Regions from separate parts of the Fusobacterium sp. genome, predicted to be linked through region 1. Evidence: riboswitches for the same ligand, from Rfam matches in the RefSeq annotation. Region 1 holds a riboswitch; each other region holds the start of a gene.
The links. Region 1 has a riboswitch for cobalamin ahead of E6771_RS09490 (ABC transporter substrate-binding protein). Riboswitches for the same ligand answer to the same signal wherever they lie in the genome.
Positions count from the first base shown of each region.

Region 2: linked by a shared signal. The riboswitch ahead of E6771_RS03390 (cobyric acid synthase) and the one ahead of E6771_RS09490 (ABC transporter substrate-binding protein) in region 1 are both predicted to bind cobalamin.
Region 3: linked by a shared signal. The riboswitch ahead of nikB (nickel ABC transporter permease) and the one ahead of E6771_RS09490 (ABC transporter substrate-binding protein) in region 1 are both predicted to bind cobalamin.

Region 1 covers NZ_JAWDXO010000020.1:35,683-40,735, reverse strand. Annotated here, with positions in the region: gene E6771_RS09500 (ABC transporter ATP-binding protein) at 1-404, opposite strand, end outside; gene E6771_RS09495 (iron ABC transporter permease) at 406-1,401, opposite strand; gene E6771_RS09490 (ABC transporter substrate-binding protein) at 1,394-2,296, opposite strand; cobalamin riboswitch at 2,411-2,588, opposite strand; cobalamin riboswitch at 2,738-2,915, shown strand; gene E6771_RS09485 (sirohydrochlorin cobaltochelatase) at 3,040-3,978, shown strand; gene E6771_RS09480 (DUF4261 domain-containing protein) at 4,137-4,937, opposite strand.
Region 2 covers NZ_JAWDXO010000004.1:93,704-98,756, reverse strand. Annotated here, with positions in the region: gene E6771_RS03400 (Gfo/Idh/MocA family oxidoreductase) at 1-746, shown strand, start outside; gene E6771_RS03395 (ATP-dependent helicase) at 864-2,717, shown strand; cobalamin riboswitch at 2,924-3,102, shown strand; gene E6771_RS03390 (cobyric acid synthase) at 3,273-4,751, shown strand; gene cbiB (adenosylcobinamide-phosphate synthase CbiB) at 4,755-5,053, shown strand, end outside.
Region 3 covers NZ_JAWDXO010000003.1:143,513-148,565, forward strand. Annotated here, with positions in the region: gene E6771_RS02895 (ABC transporter substrate-binding protein) at 1-585, opposite strand, end outside; gene nikC (nickel transporter permease) at 609-1,433, opposite strand; gene nikB (nickel ABC transporter permease) at 1,435-2,373, opposite strand; cobalamin riboswitch at 2,593-2,767, opposite strand; gene E6771_RS02910 (GNAT family N-acetyltransferase) at 2,839-3,708, opposite strand; gene E6771_RS02915 (flavodoxin) at 3,819-4,304, opposite strand; gene E6771_RS02920 (autotransporter outer membrane beta-barrel domain-containing protein) at 4,731-5,053, opposite strand, start outside.

The sequences.
Region 1 (5,053 bases):
CTCTCTCTGAAATTATCTAATTTACATATTGTAACAGCCCAATTTACAATATCTCTATCTTCCTGATTGTACACTTCATACCATTTTTTATGTGGAACTCTCCCATACATAATAAAATCATAAACAGTTATATCATCTGGAATTTCATTATTTTGTGAAACAAATGCAAGCTTTTTAGCAAATTCTTTATTTTTTATATGGCTTATCTCTTCTCCGTCTATATATATACTTCCATTCCTACATGGAAGAACTCTTGATATAGCTTTCAAAAGAGTAGATTTTCCACATCCATTAGTTCCTATTATGGAAACTACTTCTCCTTTATTTATTTTTATATCCAGATTATGTATAATGACCTTTTCTCCATAAGCAAGTTCTATATTATATCCTTTTATACTTTCCATCTTAGTCACCTACCTTTCTCAGCAGATAAAGAAAGAATGGAACACCAATTACAGCCATTACTATACCAGCTGGTATTTCAATAGGTGAAAACATAGTTCTTGCTATTGTATCAGCTACTACCAGTACTACAGCACCAAGCAGTCCAGCAAAAGGTATCAAATATGTATGATCTGAACCTATTATCAATCTGGCTATATGAGGAACTATTAATCCTACAAATCCTATCAATCCCACATTAGCAACTGATATTCCTGTTAGAAAGCAGGCAAGAGCACATAATTTCAATCTTTTTCTAGGAATATCTATTCCTAAATTTACAGCAAAATTATCTCCAAGTTGAAGTATATTAGCATCTCTGATCATTGTAAAACACGCCAAAATACCAATCAGTGTATATGGTAAAAGAGCAGCTACATGTTTCCAATTTTTCCCATTCAAGCTTCCATTAAGCCATGACAGCACTCCCTGTATCTCATCACTGAATAGTATAAACATCAATCCTGTAACACTTCCTAATATAGCATTTATAGCTACTCCTGACAATATTACTCTTATTGGTTTTAATCCTTTTCTCCAAGCCAGCATAAATACAATTGCACAAGCTATTGAACCTCCTACAAATGCAGAAAAATTCATAAAAAATACAGCCTTTGGATATAATATCATAATAATTAAAGCTGTGACACTGGCTCCTGAGGATACTCCTGTTAAACCTGGATCAGCCAATGGATTCTTCATTACAGCCTGAAGCAATACTCCTGCCAGAGATAGGTTGCACCCTACCATTACAGCAATCAGAATACGTGGTATTCTTATATCCCATAAAATAGCTTTTAATATCTCATCATTATAGCTTTTCATAAAAAGAGATTTCAGTATCTCTTCAGAAGTATAATTTACACTTCCAAATCTTACTGAAAATATTATTGAAAAACTTAAAATGATTAGAGCAATAAAGATAAGAATTATCTTTTTTCCTCTCTTATCTTTATTCATAAACATATCTATATAACTCCTCCAATGCATCTATGGAATTTACCCCAGCACTCATTCTGAACAATGTAGGATCAATGTCCAGTATTTTATTATTTTTATATGCATTTGTAAGTTTCCATACAGGATTACTTGAAAATACTTCTTCAAATCCTTCTCCATTTTTAGTTTGGCTTGTAGGAAGTCTCAATATAACATCTGGATTAGCTTTAATTAATTGTTCCATACTAAAAGGCACTGATCTTTTTAATAATGCACTGTTATCAATAGAGGTTACTATATTTTCACAGCCTATTTTATCCATAAGTCCTTGTAAAAAATGATTTTTTCCAGTCATAAAAAAACTTTCTCCATTTCCATACAGTATAGCTATCCTTTTTTTCTCTTTTCCCTTTAATTTTTCAGCAAGCAATTCTTCTCTTTTTTTGACATCATCAAGTATAGCTTTTGCTTCTTTATCTTTATGAAAAGCTTTTCCTAATATTTCAATAGCTTTCATAGACTCATCATATGTATCTACTTTCATATAAAAGCTTGGTATATTCAGATTATCATACTTAGGTTTTAATGCTGGTTTAGAGTAAACAGTTGATATTACTAAATCAGTTTTTAAAGCTTTTACCCGTTCCAAATCAGGTATTCCAGATCTTCCTATTCTAGGAACATCATTATATTTTTCAGGTATTTTTGTTGTTGAACTTGCCACACCTACTAGATCAATATCCAGTGCTGCTAAAAATCTTGATATTATGGCTGAATCAGTAACAACAGCTTTTGGAAAATAATCTAGCTGCAAATTCTCTTCTTCTTGGTGTATAGAAAATTTTTCCTTTCCAAAAGATATATTTCCTATTATAAACAAGAATACAATAATTAAAATAGTATATTCTTTTTTCATTTTTTCTCCTAAATTATATAATTTTATACAATAAAAAAACCTAGCAAAAAAGAAATGCTAGACTACAACAAAAGTTCTCTAAAATTCCATGCAGCATAACTTTCCTCGGAAGCTTGTACAATAATCTTTCTAAGCAGGTCTTCTGACTCATAGCTCAATCACAGCTTTTTCCTTCTCAGATATCAAATCCAATGGTATTTAAAAGCTATTTACTAATTTACAGCGGCCGGACCGTTTGAGATTTTCACTCAATTCCCTTTTAATCATTAAAACTTAGAATAAACATCATATAGCAATATATTTTAATACTTTAATTTTATTACTTAACTGCTTCTTTGTCAATGGAGAATTATATAAATATCCTTTCTATCTCAAATTTTAAATTGAATTTTTATTTTAAGTATTGACATTTGAAAGAAAACATAGTATATTCATACTGAACAGAATAATTGAATTTGAGGTTCTATATTTAGAATAATTGGGAAGTGAGGTCTGATTCCTCCGCGGTCCCGCCACTGTGATGCTGACAAAAGATATAACCACTGGATTATTTAATCTGGGAAGGGTATCTAGAGATTGAAGCTAAGCCAGGAGACCTGCCTCAAATGTATTGCTGTAATATCATTGCGTGGACGAGAGATATTGGCCTTTATTATTTTTATTTAATTAAGGCATTTATCTCCTATCTCAGGAGATTTTTTTTATTTAAAAGAAATCTCTGCAAATTTATTAGGAGGAAGATCATGGGAAAAATGAGAAATTTATTAGCAGGAGCTTTGCTTCTCGCAGCAGGAACTGCAGCATTAGCGCATTCAGAAGGAGGATATGTGGAAAATGATTTTTTCAAAGGAATGAAAAAGGGAGACAAGGCAGCTGTTCTTATGGTCCACTTTGGGACTACTTATGATGATACTAGAGCTCTAACTATTGATTCTATTAACCAAAAGGCTAAAAACGAATTTAAAAATGCTGATGTAAAAGAAGCTTTTACTTCAAGAATAGTTATGAGAAGATTAAAAGCAAAAGGAATAGAAAAGCAAAATCCTTCAGAAGTTATTAAAGATTTAAAAGCTAATGGATATACTCATCTGTTAGTACAAGGTACTCATATTATGAATGGAATTGAATCTAATAATCTTGCTGAAGAATTAAAAGGATATGAAAAAGATTTTAAAGATATAAGAATGGGAACTCCACTATTAACTACTCATGAAGATTATGAAACTGTTGCTAAAGCAATAGCTAAAAAAGTAGGGCCTTTAAAAGCTAATCAAGGTGTAGTTTTAGTAGGACATGGAACTCATCATTTTGGTGGTTCTGCTTATGCTATGATGGATTATGTATTCACTGCTGAAGGAATGGATACTTATGCAGTTGGAACAGTAGAGGGATATCCTGCATTTGATAATGTAGTTGCTAAACTAAAATCTAAAAATGTTAAAGATGTTATCTTAATGCCATTTATGTTTGTTGCTGGAGATCATGCTAACAACGATATAGCTGAAGATTGGAATAATGACCTTAAAGAAGCTGGATTTACAGTTTCTAAAGTTATATTAGAAGGTTTAGGACAAAACCCAGATATTCAAAACATCTATATAGAACATGCTAAATTTGCTGCTCAACATAAACCAGAAGATATGCAGGCTAAAAAAATTCAATATGCGAATGAAAAAGACTAGTTATTAATAACTTTTTAAATAAATATTTAAACTTTAATTACAATTTAAACTTTCTGTGTGTTAAAAATAGAAAAGAGATATTCAACTTAGACTCCTGAATATCTCTTTTTAGTTTCTAAATAATTAATTTTATAAATCTGTCCAGTTTCCTAGATATATTAATATGTTATTTTCAAAGATTTTCCATTTACAAATACACCAGAAGACACTTTAAAAGAAAGTTCTTTTTTTCCTATTCTAAAAAGACTTCCCCTCTCTACATTAATATCATTCTTTATTATTTCATTAACTATTCTTAGTATAAATTCAAATAGATCCTCACATTCTCTAACTGAATTCAATATCTCTATCTCTTTTTTCTTAAAATGATTGAGTCCCAATGTATAAGCTGATATTCCATTTTGACTGTTGGCTATTCCTATATATACCCATAAAAGTACAGGTAATTTTCCTATCTTTAATTCTTTAGCCAGACATATATAAGTCTCCCTTTCAATAATCATAGGACTCATATATACAGCAATAGCTTCCTTATCCACTAATATACTGCTTGCTAATTTTGTAAATATTTTATATCTCTCTATGCTATCTCTTCCATTAAGTATAGAAATTATAACATGAGACTTATGTTTTGATACCTCTTTCTCTGCATCCTTCCACATCCAGTTATCCTTATAATGGCTTTCTACTTCATGGTCTGGAATTGGTTCTGGTACAAAACTGCATGCTATAAGCATATCATCTATATTAAAAGCTATAGTATCCTCTTCTGCTGTATCATTTATTTCTATTCCCCATTCATTTTTTAAATTTATTTTCAGTTTATTAAAATTATAACCAAAACTCTTCAAAAGAACAAATCCTACAATAATATCAGGAAGCCTTTTTTTCTTTTTCCCCCAAAACAACATTCCAGTTCCTCCAATTATTTCTTCAATAACAAATATACTTTTAATCATTACACTTGTTATATAATATATAACAAATTATATTCCTATCTTTTCTTAAAAGCAAATAAAATATTAAAGTTTTACTATTAATATAAATTCATTTCATATATTATTTCTAACTTTTA
Region 2 (5,053 bases), on a different contig from region 1:
CAAATGGACTTCATCCATCACAGGCCATAAAAATGATGGAAAATGGAAAACATGTGATTTGTGAAAAGGCCATTGCTCCAACAGTAAAAGAATTGGATGAAATGATAAGAATTGCAAAAGAGAATAATGTAGTACTGATGGAAGCTATGAGACCTACTTTAAATCCAAATTTCAATATAATAAAAGAAAATTTGGAAAAAATAGGACCTGTAAGAGGTATAACAGCTAGTTACTGTCAGTATTCTTCAAGATATGATAATTTAAAAAAAGGAGAACTTACAAATATATTTGATCCAAAATTTTCTGGAGGAGCATTATATGATATAGGAGTTTATCCATTGTATTTTACTATTGGTATGTTTGGAGTACCAGATGAATACATAGGAGGAAATTATCTGGTAAGCAGCGGGGCAGATGGATATGGAAATATAATTTTAAAATATAATGATAAAATAGCAAGTATTACATATTCAAAAATAACTGATTCAAAAGTACCTTCAGAAATTCAAGGAGAAAAGGGTTCTATAATAATTGAAAAACTTTCTACTGTAAAAGGGATAAAAATATTATATAGAGATGGAAGAGAAGAAAAAATAGAAGTAGAGATACATAAAAATGATATGGTTTATGAAGTAATGGAATTCATAAATCTTATCAAAAAAGGAAAACTTGAATCTGATACAAACAGCCATAAAAATTCGAGAAAAGTAGTTGAAATTATGGAAAATCTAGCTAACAAAAACTAGGAGGAGAGTAAAATTTTTGAAGCATTTTTTAAGATATTTCATAAATCAAAAGAAAAAGAAGAAATAAAATTTTCCAGAAAAAATGAAGAGAATACAAAAATTAAAAATGAAGAAGAATTGAAATATTTTATAAAAAAACTTGAAAAGCATGAAGTCAAAGATTTTAACAAAGATATTCTGACTGGAAAATATAAAATAAATTATTACAATGAATTAAATGAAGAACAATTGAGGGCCTTGACTTCTCTAGAAGGACAATATTTAGTAATAGCTGGTGCAGGTTCAGGAAAAACTAGAACAATAGTATATAGGACAGCTTTCATGATAGAAAGAGGAATACCAGAAGAAAATATTTTAATGCTTACATTTACAAAAAAAGCTGCTTTGGAAATGAAAGAAAGATTGAGGCATCTTGTTTCAGATAAAGAGAAGGAAGTTTCAATTTCAACATTTCATTCTCTTTGTGCTGAATTGCTTACAAAATATAAGAATATATTTGGAATAGAAAAACTTAATATTATAGATGAAAATAAAAATAATGCTGTAATAAGTCTGCTTATTCGAGAATATGCATTAAAAAAGAAAAATAATGGCAAATTTCTTTCAGAAAAAAGAGTAATTGAGATATTTGAAGCAATAAGAAGCAGAAAAAAAAATATAATAGAATTTTTATCTAAAGAAGAAAGGATCTATTTAGATGATTTAGAATTTTTAAAAATTAAATACAGGAAGTTTAAAAAAGAATTTCAGATATATGATTTTGAAGATTTAATAGAAAAGGTATTAGAAAAATTAAAATCAAATAAAATTTTTCTTAAACTTTTAAGAGAAAAATATAAATATATAATAGTAGATGAATATCAAGATACTAATTCTATTCAAAAGGAATTTTTGAAAATCTTGGTAGGTATGGAAGGAAACATAATGGCAGTGGGAGATGATTATCAAAGTATATATGGATTTAGAGGAGCAGATTTTAAAAATATTCTTAGGTTTGGTAAAGATTTTCATAACAGTAAATTGATAAAATTAGAAAAAAATTATAGAAGCAGTGATGAAATAATTCAATATGTGAATAAAATATCTGAAGATTTTCTTTTGAAATACAATAAAAATACAAAAGGAACTATGAAAAAAGGAGAAAATCCACATATTATAAGTTTTCTCAATGAAGAAAAGCAAGGGGAATTTATCTGCAGAAAAATAAAGGAACTGGAGGAAAGAGGAATTCCCTATGAAGAAATAGCTGTTCTTTATCGTAATAAATATATAGTTCATAAATTGGAAAGATTAATGAAAGAAAAAGATATACCTTTTAATTTACAAGAAGATAAAGAAATTTTTTTTGGAAGTCCTTTAGATATTTATTTAAAAATACTAGAGGTATGGAATGATAAGGAAAATATTTTAAAATGGGAAGAATTAATAAGAATACTACCAAAAAATTATTCATATTCTGTATTGAACATAACAAGAAAAAAAGAAACTGAAGATAAATTATTAAATAAATTAATAAAAATAAGTGATAAAATATCAAATTATTCCATAGAAGAAATATTAAATAAATGTGAAAAGCTTACATTTGAAATTCTTGAAATAAAAACGGTATTTTCTAAGGAAGAAATAGATTTTTTTAAAGAAGTAAAAAGCAGTATAAGAAAAAAAGAAGATTTAGAAACCTATATAAAAGAATTAAGAAATATTTTAAATATTGAAAAGAAGATAACCAAAGGAAAAGTTTCTTTATTATCTGTGCATAGTTCCAAAGGATTGGAATGGGAAGCAGTATTTATACCAACATTGCTGGAAGGAATATTTCCAAGCAATATTGGAGAAAAAAATCTAGAAGAAGAAAAAAGATTATTTTATGTAGCCTGCAGCAGAGGAAAAAAATATTTATATCTTTTGTATCCAGAATATTTCTATGAAAAAGTTGGATATTTTGATAAAAAATCTTCTTTTTTAAAATAGGTATATAGAATAATTAAATATCTGTAAAAATAATATAAAATTAATTTTAAAATTTATATGTGTTTTTATTTATAAAATACCTATTTTTGTTTTATAAATTAAATAGATTAATTTCTCTCAATATAATCATTTTCTGCATAGTTCTCAGTGATTTAAGCCTTTAAAAAGCTTGACTAAAGTATTAATAATTTGTATAATTAGTATGTGAAAAATAAATTTTTTAAGGTTTGCATATCTGCGATTAAAAGGGAAGATAAGTGAAAAACTTACACGGTCCCGCCACTGTGAAGATGACGAAAACAGGTTAACCACTGAAATATTTCGGGAAGGGCTGTTAGTAGAATGAATCTGAGTCAGGAGACCTGCCTTAAAGACTTTAACTATCCTGCGGGGACGGGAAGTGTATATTTACTATACTTCTCTCCAGTATTAAATTTGGAGGAGAAAAAAAGTGCTTGAGTATTTTATAGTGGCTAATAATATATTTAAAATGACAGTATCAATTTTTTAATTGATACTTTTTTTAGTATAAAAATATTCATGAGGGAGTAGATTATGAAACATAGAAATATAATGATAGTAGGAACATCATCTGGAGCTGGAAAGAGTATAACTGTAACAGGACTATGTAGGATTTTTTATAATGATGGATATAGTGTAGCCCCTTTCAAATCACAGAATATGGCATTAAACTCATTTATAACAAAAGATGGAGATGAAATGGGGAGAGCTCAGGTAGTTCAGGCTATGGCTGGAAAAATTGAACCTCAAGCTTTTATGAATCCAATTTTGCTGAAACCTACAACTGCTAAAAAGATACAAGTTATAGTAAATGGAAAATCTATTGGAAATATGAGTGGATTGGAGTATGGAAAATTTAAACTTACTTTGAAACCAGAATTAATGAATTCATACAATAAAATTAAAGACAACTTTGATATATGTGTAATAGAAGGAGCAGGAAGTCCAGTAGAAATTAATATTAAAGAAGAGGATATAGCCAATATGGGAATGGCTGCTATGGCAGATGCACCTGTAATTTTAGTTGCAGATATAGATAGAGGTGGGGTATTTGCTTCTGTATATGGAACAATAATGCTTATGACCCCAGAAGAAAGAGCCAGAGTAAAGGGAGTAATAATAAATAAATTTAGGGGAGATGTAGAAATACTTAAACCAGGATTAAAAAAATTGGAAGAACTTACAGGAGTTCCAATTGTGGGCGTGCTTCCATACAGTGATGTAGATATAGAAGATGAAGATAGTCTAACAGATAAATTTAAAAAATCAAAAAATACTAAGGGAATAAAGGTTTCTGTTATAAAACTAAAACATATTTCTAATTTTACAGATTTAGATGCTTTAGGTATACAGGAAGATGTAAGCATAAATTATATAACTTCAGCAGAAGAATTAGGAGATGAAGATATAATTGTCATACCTGGTTCTAAAAATACAATAGATGACCTGAAAGATTTAAAGGATAGAGGAATCGCTGTTGAGATTATAAAAGCTTCAAGAAAAGGAACTGTAATAATAGGAATATGTGGTGGTTTCCAAATGCTTGGAGAAAGAGTAAAAGACCCATATGGAATTGAAAGTGATATTAAAGAGATACCAGGATTAGGTATATTAGATATGGAAACTATAATGGAAAAAGAAAAAAATACAACTCAGTATTCAGGAGAATTTAATAATACAACTGGGATTATTTCAGGATTAAATGGAATAAAAATAAAAGGCTATGAGATACATCAAGGAGTTACAGCTGGAAATGAAAGAGTAGTGACAAATGATGATCATATAGTTGCAGTGGTAAAAGATAATATATTTGGAACATATCTTCATGGAATATTTGATAATGAAGAAGTGACAAGAAGTATATTAAATAAGATAAGAGAGAAAAAAGGCTTGGAAAAAATGGAAGCAGGAATAACCTTTGATGAATATAGAGAACAGGAATTTGATAAACTTGAAAAAATATTTAGAAAAAATTTAGATATGAAAAAAATATATGAAATACTAGGTGAGTAGAAGATGAATTTTATAATGAAATATGGAATTGCATATGTAATGGATTTGATATTTGGTGATCCTCATTGGTTTCCACATCCTGTCAGGATTATAGGAAAATTTATTAGCTTTTTAGAAAAAATACTATATAAAGCTTCTAATAAAAAAATATCAGGAGCTTTTCTGACAATTATAGTAGTAGGAGTCACATCTGTTATTTCTTATTATATATCATCTGTTTCATATATTTTAGAAATTTTCTTTCTGTATACTACACTTGCTACAAAGAGTCTGGCAGATGAAGGCTTCAGAGTATGTAAAAT
Region 3 (5,053 bases), on a different contig from region 1:
TGGATTAAAAGATTCTACTACATATGGTCCTGTACAAACTGGTCCTTTCATTGCAAAAGCTGAAGTATCTGCATCTGTATTAACTATTATAAACAAAGGATCTGCCAAACATTCAGGAAGAACAGTCACTGGAGCTTCTGTACTTATTACTATATATTGTCCATCTTCTTTTATTGAAACAGGATTAAAAAATGTTGAAGCCCTGTTACTTAATTTAAATGTACGTTCAAGAGATTTTTTTACTCTTTCAGGTGTCATTTCTGTTCCATCAGAAAACTTAACTCCCTCTCTTATTTTAAATTTCCATACTTTTCCACCTTCACTACTTTCCCAGCTTTCTGCTAATAAAGGTGCTTTTTCCCCATGTTCATCAAATTTTACCAAAGTTTCTCCAACTCCATATCTTGAAACTACCCAGCTGAAATATTGTTCTGTTGTTTCAAGAGTATCTGCAAAGCTTGTTACTCCTACTGTTATTTCTTTTGGAGCTGCAATTATAGATGTCGAAATACCAGTAAATATTCCTAAAACCATCATCCCCATTAAAATAATTCTGCTGATAAATTTTTTACTTTTCATTTTCATTCCCTCTTCTCCTCCTTATATTTTTAGTTTTCCTTAGGATCTAAAATATCACGAATGCTGTCACCCAGCATATTGAATATTATTACTACTGCTATTATAGCTATTCCTGGATACATTATCAGCCAAGAGGCTTTTGTTATATATGTTCTTCCCTCATTCAACATCAATCCCCATTCTGGAGTTGGTGCCTGTGCTCCAAATCCTAAAAAAGATAATGACGCAAGTTCTAACATCATTGTTCCTATATCTGTAGTAGCTGTTACAATCATTGTTGGTATCATATTAGGGATTAAATATCTTTCTATTATTTTACCTGTTCTTGCTCCTCCCACAATAGCTGCCTCTATATACATATTGTTTTTAATTTTCAAAACTAGGCTTCTTGCCAGTCTTGCATATTTTGGCCAGCTTACCAATGCTATAGCAAGCACTGCATTAGTCATGCTTGGTCCTAATAGTCCAGCTACTGCTATTGCTAAAACTAATCCAGGAAATGAAATCATCATATCTGCAAATCTCATAATAATTGTATCTATGATACCTCCAAAATATCCTGCCAGTATTCCAAAACCTGTTCCTAGTAAAAATACAACTGATACCAAAGTAAATGTCATTATTAATGATGGTCTTGTTCCATAAACTATTCTTGAAAATATATCTCTTCCTAATCTGTCTGTTCCCCACATATATTTTTCACCAGGTGGAATCAGAGAATCAGTCATTATTGCATCATAAGGATTTTTAACTGCAATCCATGGAGCAAAAACAGCTATTAATACAACCATTAATGCCAATATAGAAAAAAATACAAACTGCTTATTTTTCATTAATCTTTTTAGTAAATCCATTTTAATGTTTCTCCCCCAATCTAGGATCTAAATATTTGTATGAACCATCAACTATTAGATTTATCAGCATATAAAACAATGCTATAAATAAAACATATCCCTGCACTAATGGATAGTCATGAGTAGAAATTGCTCTTACAGCCATACTCCCCATTCCAGGCCAGTTATATACTATTTCTACAACTGCTGTTCCACTCAATAAACTTCCTAGAGACAATCCTAAAAGTGTTACTAAAGGAAGCAATACATTTGGGAGAACATGTTTAATCATTATTACTCTTTCACTCATTCCTCTTATCCTTGCACCAGTCACATATTCCTGCCTTAATTCATCTAATACTGTTGTTCTAACCTGTCTTGTATATTTTGCAGACATTGCTAGAGCCAATGTTACTGCTGGAAGTATTAAAGCTTTTAAATTTGCTGTTCCACCAGCTATTGGCACAAGTTTTAATTTTACTCCAAATATACTTAGAAATATTAATCCCAGCCAAAAACTTGGAACTGATATTCCTATAAAAGTAAATCCTCTTACAAAATAATCTATTTTTTTATTTCTATTTACTGCTGCTAGTATACCTAATGGTATTGATATTACAACCATTAAAATCAATGATGATGCTGCCAATTTAAAAGTTATAAAGAAATTAGAAATAAGTTTTCCCCACACTGGAACCTTTAAAGAATAAGAATATCCCATATCTCCTCTGCATATTTTCAAAAGCCATTCTCCATATTGAGTTAAAAATGGCTTATCTAACCCCAATTCTATTCTCGTTTGTGTCAAAAGTTCTGGTGTTGGAATATTCCCACAAGCAGTCAGCATAATTTCTGCTGGATCTCCAGGAGATAAATATATCAATGCAAATGTTAAAAAACTTATACCAAACAGAACAATTCCTATTTGAAGTATTTTTTTTAAAAAACTTTTTCCATTCATCAGATTTTCCTCTCCTCAATTCTAACTTTAATATATTTATTTTTCCAAAAATTAAAATAAAAAAATCAACTCCTTATACCTAAAATTTTAAAATAGAGATTCTCTTTATTTTTAAAATTTTAGTCTTAAAGAATTGATTATTTTCAATAATTATAAATATTATTTTTTAATAAATATATCTTATTATATAATAATTCATCACTATTATCTCCCCGATAAAAGTTAAAACTAAAATTAGATAAGTCTCCTGGCTTGATTTCACTTTACTCCTATCCCTTCCCAGAATTTTCCAGTGGTTTTAATAGTTTCATCAATCTTACAGTAGCGGGGGCTGCGTAGGAGTTTAACCTACTTCCTCTTTTAAGCTATAAGCACCTAATTTATACATCTATTCTAATAAGAATTAAATCATGTATATTATTTTTTGTCAACTTTTTTATACTAAAAAAGTATATATCTTCCCTTTTAAGCATGAGACAGCAATGAAAACATAAGTTTATTGTCTATAAAAAGATTTTCTTTACTGTTTAAAACAAATAATGTATCATCATTTTCTATTTTTGTACCACAATAGTTCTTACATTCCTTTGGAGTAAATCCCAGAACTACCTGTTTAATACCTTCGAATCCAATACTAAAAATTATTTCTTCCATAGAATAATTATCACTGCCAAAAATATCAAAACATGTTAAAATATCTTCATTCTTTATTGCTATACATACTGTATCATACTTTTTCGAATAATATATATGCTCTTTCATAAAAAAACTGCAATAAAACATAAGCAACCCATAATTATTATTCATTGAAAATGCTGAAAAAGGATTAGACTTTTCATAATATTTTTTCAATATAAAATTATCCTCTGAATTACTCATTTCAAGTTTTCTAAATTCTCTTTTCATTGCTGAAAAAGGCAAACTATATTGATACTCTGCTGCCTTTACAAATCCAAATTTTGGATAAAAGTTAAGAACATTGGAATTTGCAAACAAATAAACAGCATCACATTTTTCTCTCCATTCTGAAATAATTTCTCTAATCAACTGAGATGAAAATCCCCTATTTCTATATTCTGGATCAGTCATTACAGTTCCTAATTGTATATAACGTTTTGATTTATTTTCCCACACTGTATCTATAATATTTACAGATACATTTGCAACTACTTTCTTTCCATTTTCTGCTAATACATATGGAATATATTTATCTGTCCAAAATCCATTTTGATGCCAATTTTCAAAAGAAAGATCAAATACTTTTTCTGCAAGTTTTATAAAACTTCTACGAAGAATTTCATTATCTCTTATCTGTTTAACCAATTTATATTCCACAATATCACTTCCTTTAAGTAAAGCAGATAATTTTTTATTAAGTTATTTCTTCCATTTTAGTTATATAAATATTTAAGAATAATACATAAAAAATTTTCATAAACTTACTATTACTGTTTTAGTCTCTCTATAAGATTTTTTATAATTTCTTTTACTGTTTCTGAATCTATATCTTGTTTTTTTATTGCTGTTCCATCTAGTATTTCTGCATCAGAACATATTTTTTTCAAGTCTTTTATCGTGTTAGTAAATCCACCACCACCATGCATACAAATAGGAAGAATTATTTTCCCTTTAAAATCATACTTTTCTATAAAAGTAAACACAGGCATTGGGAGTGTTCCCCACCAGTTTGGAAATACTAATACTATTTTCTTATATTCTGAAATATCTTCTAATTCTCTTTTTAATTGAGGTCTTTCTTTTTTTAATTTCTCCATACCTGCTTGAGCCACACATGTGATATATTTATTTGGATATTCCTTAACAGTTTCTATTTGAAATATATCTCCACTTAATTCATCTTTTATTCTTTCAGCTATTATCTTTGAAGTTCCACTCCAAGTAAAGTAAACAACTATTACTCTATTTTCCACGATTATACCTCCATTACAAAATACAAAAAATCAGTTAATAATTTATTCAAAAATATATATTCTGCTTAAGGTATAGTATAATATATATAAAATATTGTCAAATTTTATAAAATAAAACAGAACCTAAAATAATTATGAGAGTTTTTTTCTCTATTATATTTAAGTTCTGCTTATTTTTCATTGTATGATTTCACTATTTTTATACTATAGCCATATATAAAATTACTATTTTGGATCAAATAACATAGTTTAAAGACTTCTATGTTGTATAACATCTCTTTATTCTTTTGTCTTTATATTTAATATATACTTTCCTTAACTATTAAATATAAAGATTATAAGATCACAACTGATTATTTTGTAAGATATCTATTGTAATCCTATAATTCAATATTAGTGAAAGAAAAAAATATTATTCTCTAAAATCTAAAAAGCTATACGCAAACCTATTTCTCCAACTAGTTCATATTCTTCACCAAATTTTTTCGTGCTGCTGGCCAAGCTAACTTCTCCATAAACTGAATACTTATCTTCATTCCAATTATGCGAACCACCAATACCCAGACTCACCCAAGTACTGTTCAGATTACTTTCATAGTCTACACCTGAAATACTAATAGTTGAGTCACCTTTAAATTCATGACGAACATTTCCTAATAAATATACTTTATTACGAACAACTTTGCCAGAAGAATTCAGATGACTCTTTTCATAATTAAGAGCCATACCAAGTCTTCCTTCGAGTCCTT